2 linked regions of the Pontiella desulfatans genome follow. Each later gene encodes a partner of the first gene's protein in a complex. Links are inferred from orthologs where the notes say so. Each region holds a gene or a part of one and is shown on either strand. Other genes may lie near its edges.

What was found.
Region 2: the proteins of tsaE (region 1) and tsaD are in contact, whole or in part, in a crystal structure (PDB 6N9A), measured with the Thermotoga maritima proteins. The link is inferred for Pontiella desulfatans from one-to-one orthologs. Residues at the interface, in WP_004082108.1 of Thermotoga maritima: Leu37, Gly38, Lys46, Lys57, Val59, Lys60, Ser61, Thr63, Phe64, Thr65, Leu66, Met67, Val69, Pro71, Tyr82, Arg83, Leu84, Asp86, Asp88, Phe89, Asp93, Ile128, Asp130, Glu131, Arg134; in WP_004082750.1 of Thermotoga maritima: Cys10, Asp11, Arg49, His50, Leu82, Gly84, Gly135, Gly136, Glu154, Thr155, Leu156, Asp157, Asp158, Ser159, Glu162, Asp165, Lys166, Arg169, Leu170, Tyr175, Lys213, Thr214, Leu217, Tyr218, Gln221, Arg222, Asn324.

What each region holds. Positions count from the first base shown.
Region 1 is NZ_CAAHFG010000001.1:968,986-972,557, reverse strand. What follows is about bases 375-3,342. They hold tsaE (tRNA (adenosine(37)-N6)-threonylcarbamoyltransferase complex ATPase subunit type 1 TsaE), read right to left. Parts: upstream 2,089-3,342; coding sequence 1,660-2,088; downstream 375-1,659. Other genes in these bases: E9954_RS03740 (hypothetical protein), read right to left, coding at 2,711-3,342; E9954_RS03745 (D-glycero-alpha-D-manno-heptose-1,7-bisphosphate 7-phosphatase), read right to left, coding at 2,079-2,615; tsaB (tRNA (adenosine(37)-N6)-threonylcarbamoyltransferase complex dimerization subunit type 1 TsaB), read right to left, coding at 1,025-1,663; E9954_RS03760 (hypothetical protein), read right to left, coding at 506-787; E9954_RS03765 (DMT family transporter), read left to right, coding at 375-528. In the rest of the region: more of E9954_RS03765, read left to right, coding at 1-374; more of E9954_RS03740, read right to left, coding at 3,343-3,572. UniProt on the Escherichia coli protein: Required for the formation of a threonylcarbamoyl group on adenosine at position 37 (t(6)A37) in tRNAs that read codons beginning with adenine.
Region 2 is NZ_CAAHFG010000001.1:3,310,019-3,313,282, forward strand. The notes cover bases 1-2,962. They hold tsaD (tRNA (adenosine(37)-N6)-threonylcarbamoyltransferase complex transferase subunit TsaD), read right to left. Parts: upstream 2,029-2,962; coding sequence 973-2,028; downstream 1-972. Other genes in these bases: lysS (lysine--tRNA ligase), read right to left, coding at 1-839; E9954_RS11705 (hypothetical protein), read right to left, coding at 2,097-2,675; E9954_RS11710 (glycosyltransferase), read left to right, coding at 2,828-2,962. Also shown: more of E9954_RS11710, read left to right, coding at 2,963-3,264.

The DNA.
Region 1 (3,572 bases):
GTGTTTGGCATGGTGGGCGTGGCACTGATCAGCCTGGCAACCAAGCCCTGGAGTCCGGTCGGGCTGAAGGAATTCTTCGGCTTGATGCTCCTGCTCAGCGGCGCGGTGGTCTCGGCCATCGGCAACATTGTGGTGGCCAAGCGCAAGGGCGGCCTGCACCCGATTGCCCTCAACAGTGCGCAGATGCTACTGGGAGGGATCGTGCTGCTGCTCATTGCGCTGCCCTTCGAAGGCCCCCCGCAAATGAACCAACCCGCATCGTTCTTCGGCGCATTGGCCTGGCTTTCCATCATCTCCGCCACGGCCTTCGCCATCTGGTTCCACTTGCTCAGCAAAATCAAGGTTTCCAAGCTAAACCTCTGGAAATTCCTAATCCCGCTCAGCGGCGCGGCCTTGAGCTGGTTGCTCCTTCCGGATGAATCGCCAACCCTGCCCAGCCTGATCGGCATGGCGTTCATCATCGCCGGCATCGTGATCGGGCAGGTTGAAGGAAAAAGGGTAAAGGCTAAGTCGACTCAGACCGCTTAATCTCATCCACATCCACCTTATCCTTAAGGCGATCAGTCGAAGATTTATTCAGCAGCAAATCCTCACGGCCGATCACCCGAATCCGCACATCCCCATACTTCGCAAAAATCGTATGCGCGGCGGCGTTGGCGTACTCAACTCCACTGATTTGATTCAGCAAGTCAATTTGGCACGGTGGAACACCGAACTGGATCACAGTACCCTCTTCGGAAAATAGCTCGTGCTTAAGTTGTTCCGCCGGGAAGCCGAAATAAAGCATGGCCCTTTTCAAGAGACGTCATATTTTTCTAACAGCCGTAAGAACTCGCAGAAGTCTAGCTGGATATTCATATATGAACTTTCCGGCTTCGAGACGCAATCTCTCCACCTCATCCAAGCGCTCTTCGGGAGTCGTGGCCTTGAAAAGAGGCCGCATGTCGTCGAATCCCTTCGATACGTTGACAATCATCTTTTGCATATGAACAGCCTAGGCAACAGGTGCCACCGTCTAAATAGATTATGCAGGGAAACGCGGGGCAATGAATACCGGCGGGTGCATGTAGAGCGGCTCAAAGGGTTCGGATTGGGTCCCGCGCTCCAACCGCCCGGCAACCAGTCCACCCAGCTTGCCCGCCGTCGGGAAAACAGGCACGGGTTTCTCCATCGTCCTAAAGCCGGCCAGCAGTTCCTCCAACCGGTCATGGTCGGGACTGACAACCAGTGCGTCTTCGGGCACGAAGGCGCGGAGTTCTTCAAGTTCCATCAACTTGAATTCCTTTACCAGCTCGGATCCGTCGAAGACCCCCGCCCAAACCTTGTTGCGGCGGGCATCGCCGACCACGGCGGTTTTGGGCGCCCCCACCTGCGCGGCCAAGGCCGCGCCGCTGTTCAGGGCATAGACCGGCTTCTTCAACGGAGCGGCCAGGGCGTTGACCACGGAGAAACCGATCCGCATGCCGGAAAAGGCACCCGGCCCGCGGCCCACCGCGAAGAGATCCACGCCATTCCAGTCGATTTCCATATCCGCCATGGCATCGAACAACTGCTGGCGGTTCTTGAAATTTTCCTCCCAGCTTTTTTCGGCGACAACCTTGCCGTCTTCCACCAGGGCAACACTCCCGAAGCGGGAACTGAGTTCAATGGCAAAAATCCTCATGCGTCGGTCTCCCTGAAAATGCGGAACGCACGGGTTCCGGTATGTTCGTCGGCCTTGATTTCAACATGCAGCAAATCGGGGGGCAGCAGACCTTCGGCGCGCTCCGCCCATTCGATGGCCGTAATGCCGTTGACGTCGAAATATTCCTCGAGCCCCAGGCCCAATGCTTCCTCCGGCCCCGATAGGCGGTAGAGATCGATGTGGTGCAACGGCAGGCGCCCTTCGTATTCGCCGATCAACGTATAGGTCGGACTGGTGATGGGTTCGTCGATGCCCAGCGCGGCGGCAAAGCCCTGGATGAAGCAGGTCTTTCCCGCGCCCAGGTCACCGTGCAGGGCAATCACCGTTCCGGGCCCGATCTCGCCGGCCAATTCGGCGGCCAATTCCCAGGTTTCCTCTGGACTGTTAGTTTCAACTATCCGCACGGCTTCAACTCCTTTTCTAAAATCGCGGCCACTTCATCCATGCTTTCGACATGGAACTCGGCCTTGGTTCCTTCATCCAACGGACACACCCGGATCGTTTTACAACCGGCAAGGCGCCCGGCCTCCACATCCTTCTCGCTGTCGCCAATCATCCACGACCGCAAAAGATCCAGCCCGTGTTTTTTCGCGGCATCGTGGAACATGCCGGCCTTGGGTTTGCGGCAGTGGCAGTTGTCGGAAGCAAAATGGGTGCACTGGAAAATGTCCAGCACATCGACCCCGTGGGCCCGCAGCTGCGCGCGCATGTTGCCATGGATTCCGGCCAGCTCCTCTTCGGAATAGAGCCCCTTGGCCACGCCCTGCTGGTTGGTGATGATGACGGCGGGGTATCCCTTGGCTGCGACCGTCCTGAGCGCTGCCACAAAGCCGGGCTGAAGATGGAAATCCTCCCACCTTTCGACATAACCGGGCCCCGGCGATTCGTTCACGATGCCGTCCCGGTCAAAGAATATGCATGGTTTGTCCATTGGTTTTTCCTTAAATGCGCGGCACAACGTACCGTTCCGCACCGGCCATTTAAAGGTTTATTTATTCCCCGGAACCGCGTCCCCTGTCGCAAGGATTATGAATCGGTACTGAAGGTGATTCCGAAACTAACCGGCGGGCTGGAAACCTCCATGCCATCGGCGTAGATGGCGATGGCGCGCACCTGGTTTGGGCCTTCGCCAACCATCAGTTCATCGAGCACCAGCTCCGCATCGGCATCATAGATCTGCTCATCGAGCACCCGTTCCCCGGAAACCAGCCGAATCTTTTGGGGCATTTGCTGGCCGCCAATCTGCACCTTGATTCCGTGTTCGTGCTTACCGAGCCGGGCAAGGTTTGGACGAATGGTCACCGACCGCCCCATTTTATTGACCATGATGGGCTTATCGAACGAGGCGTTGAATTCAACCATATGCTTGATGCGCGCCACGGCCCGCAGCTCGTGGTAGCCATCGGCGAGTCTCAGCAAGCGGATATGCACGGAATTATCCTCGGAAACTTCGCGGATCTCCTTCCCGTCCAGCAGGAAGGAGTAGAGAAACTGGGCATTCTGCACTTGGCACGCGGCATTGGCAAGGTAGGTGAAGTCGTTCTCAATGTTATCCGCCCCGAGAATGTTCACGGAAAGCGGCAGTGCATAGGGCTTGGCCATCGGATCACCGAGCAGGAGCGACTGCAACGGGCAGGCGATCGACTGGTAGAAGCTTTCGAGCATCGAACACCCCGCGGCATAATGTGCATAGAAACGCGCCGAAGGAAACTTGTTGGGGTTGGAATAGGGTTCCACCACCGCTCCGGCGGAACCGGTTGCCCCGGCCTCGATCCATGCCGTGAGCTTCGTCTGCGGCTTCTGGAATTCCGCGCTCCAACTGGTCAGGTGCTCCGCCATGGCGCCCGGCCAGAACGATTTGACCTGGGACGGATCCACCTTTTCCGCC
Region 2 (3,264 bases), 2.3 Mb from region 1 along the record:
GACTGGATCAGCTCCTGCATGGTGCGCATGTCGCCGTAGGCCTGGTAGATTTCGAGGCAGGTGAATTCGGGATTGTGCGTGCGGTCGAGCCCTTCGTTGCGGAAGTTGCGGTTCATTTCGTAGACCCGGTCCATGCCGCCGACGATCAGGCGTTTGAGGTATAGCTCGGGCGCGATGCGCATGAAGACATCGATGTTGAGCGCATTGTAGTGCGCCTGGAAAGGCTTGGCCGCCGCGCCGCCGGCAATCTGCTGGAGCATCGGGGTTTCAACCTCGAAGTAGCCGCGGCCATCGAGGAAGCTTCGGATTTCCTTCATGACCTGCGTGCGCTTCTTGAACACATCCATCACTTCCGGGTTGGAGATGAGGTCGAGCGAGCGCTGGCGGTAGCGGGTTTCGACATCGGTGAGGCCGTGGAACTTTTCGGGAAGCGGCAATAGCGCCTTGGAAAGCAGCGTCCAGCCGTTCACGCGGACGGTTTGCTCTTCGGTGCGGGTGATGAAGAGATCGCCTTCAACGCCGATGATGTCGCCAAGGTCGAGCAGCTTGAAGGCATCAAACGTGTCGTCGCCGACCAGGTCTTTCTTGACCATGAGCTGGAACTTTGCGGAACCGTCGGAAACATGGGCGAAAGCCATTTTGCCCATTTTGCGGATGGCGACGATGCGACCGCAGGCCTTGACCGCCTTGCCCTCTTCGAAATCCGCGTGCAGCTGGGCCAGCGTGGCCGTGCGCTCGAATGCGGCACCGAACGCCGGGAAACCGGCCTCGGCGAGCTTGTTCATGTTTTCGATGCGCTGCTGGCGGTATTCATTTCCTGAAAGTTGTTCTTCGCTCATGGTTTTCTCCTGAAAAATTGGCCGCGAACCATAGGGTTTCGGCAGCAGCAAGGCAAGCTTGCTGTGTGGTGGAGTACGGGAGTGGCGGAGCAATGGGGTGTCCGGGCATGGACACCCCCGCCCCCATACTCCCCTACGCCCAATCCGCCAACCGCAGGTTGGGATTGACGTCCAAGGGTTCGCCCATGGCCTTACCAAGGCGGGCCTTTTCGTAGGCGGCGCCGGCGATCATGGCGGCGTTGTCGGTACAGAGCGCCGGTGGGCAGAGCAAGAGCGGAACACCGGTCTTTTCCGAGAGGGCCGTCAGCTTTTCCCGCAACACTTTGTTGAGCGAGACCCCGCCGGCGCACGAAAAACTCTTGATTTCAAAACGTTTGAGCGCCCGGGCAACCCGTTTGGTCAGCGCATCGGCCACCGCTTCCTGGTAGCTGGCTGCAATATCGGCCAACTCCTGCCCCTCTGGCTCGTGGTCGAGATTCTTGACGTGGGTGAGCAACGAGGTCTTGAGCCCGCTAAAGCTGAAACAGAGTTCGCGGTCGTATTTATAGATCCACTTTCCACGATCCACACTATCGAGCCCGCGCGGGAAACGGATGGCGTCGGGGTTGCCGCCCTCGGCGGTCTTCTGGATGATCGGGCCGCCGGGATAACCGAGCTTCAGCACGGCGGCGGCTTTATCGAGCGCCTCGCCCGCGGCATCGTCGATCGTGCTGCCGAGCAGTTCGTACTGGCCGACACCGCGCATCATCACGAGGCTGCTGTCGCCGCCTGAGACGAGCAGGCCGAGCATCGGGAACACCTCGTCTGCGGACGGGGCATCCTCCTTCATGAACACGGAATGGAGGTGGCCTTCGTGGTGGTTCACCCCGATCAGCGGCTTGCCCAGCCGCATGGCCAGGGTCTTTGCGGCGGTAAAACCGATCAACAGCGAGCTGGCCAGGCCGGGGCCGTAGGTGACGGCCAAGGCATCAATGGAATCGTAGGTTTCGCCCGCGCCCTCCAGCGCCTCCTCGATAATGCCGGGCAGCTTGGCCACATGGTTGCGCGAGGCGATCTCCGGCACCACGCCACCGTACGGGCGGTGCTTGGCGATTTGCGAGTAGATGGCGTTCGACAACACCTTGCGGCCGTCCTCCACAACGGCGGCGGCGGTTTCATCGCACGAGCTTTCGATTCCAAGAATTTTCATGGCGCATATAAAACGGGGCTTGAATGATGTATTCAAGCCCCGTTTTCAAACTTTCAGCCGAGTGGATACTACATGTTCATCATCTCGGCTTTTTCGGCGGCTTCGTATTCCTTCATTTCCTTGTCGAGTTCATCGAAGGCCTTGGAGGCGCGGAAACGTTCGTAGAGGTGCTTTGCGCCATCGTTGCCCTTGAGGGACTCGTCGATGATGTCGGGATTGAGGACCATCAGGACATAGGCGGTGGTGACGCCGTCGGTGGTTTCGTATTTCTGCATTTTCGGGGTGGTGCCCTGCAGGGTTTGCGAGGTGATCTGCTTGGTGGCGGAGCTGAAGAGCTCGTTCATTTCGGAGCCGCTGGCTTCACCGACCTCCTCGATGAAGGCTTTTTCGAGGTTTTCGATTTTCACCGAAACGAGCTGGGCGAGGTTCTTGCGGGCCTCCACCTTGGCCTTGGTGATGGCCAGCTGCGTATTGCGGGATTCGCCCAGGCCCACCGAGGCCATGCCCCCTTTGTCCGTGATCTTTCCGACTTCCTCCTGCATGACTTCGAACATGGTTTTGTCGGACGTCATCTTGGGGGTGGATTTGCATCCGGAAAATCCGATGCAGGCTGTCAGGGCTAGTAGACCAAAGGCAATACGTTTCATTTTCTCATTCTCCTATTGTAGTTGGCAACGACCGGAACATTCGTTCCGCAAAGGCTCGTTTAACAAGAACGGCAGTATCCAAGGATCAGAAAGCGTCCGCAACTGTTTTTTAAGTGTAACTGAGCCGGCGGTTCGGCTAGGGTTTGCTGTGCATGAAAATACTGATTCTAGCCAACCGGCTGCCGCACGGCAACGTTGCGGGCGGCCACCGCCTGATCTATCAGCGCATGCGGCAACTGATTGACCGGGGCCACTGCGTTGGCCTGGCCTCGTTTGTCGACCCGACCGAGGAACGGCATGTTGCCGGACTGCGCGGGCAGCTGCACGAAGTGGAAACCCTCCCGACCAAGCGGCGCAACCTGCCGGTACGCATACTGCGCGACTACGTCAGCGGCTCCCTGCCGGCCATCTACTGGAAAAACCACACCAAGACCATGATGCGGCTGGTGGGCGACCTGGTTGAACGCACCCAGTACGACGTGGTGGTGGCGGAGTTCAGCGAAATGGGCATGTACCTCTACCGCAACCCGTACCTATCCGCCGTGCACAAGGTGGTCTCGTGCCACCGTTGCCTGACGACCGCCTTTTC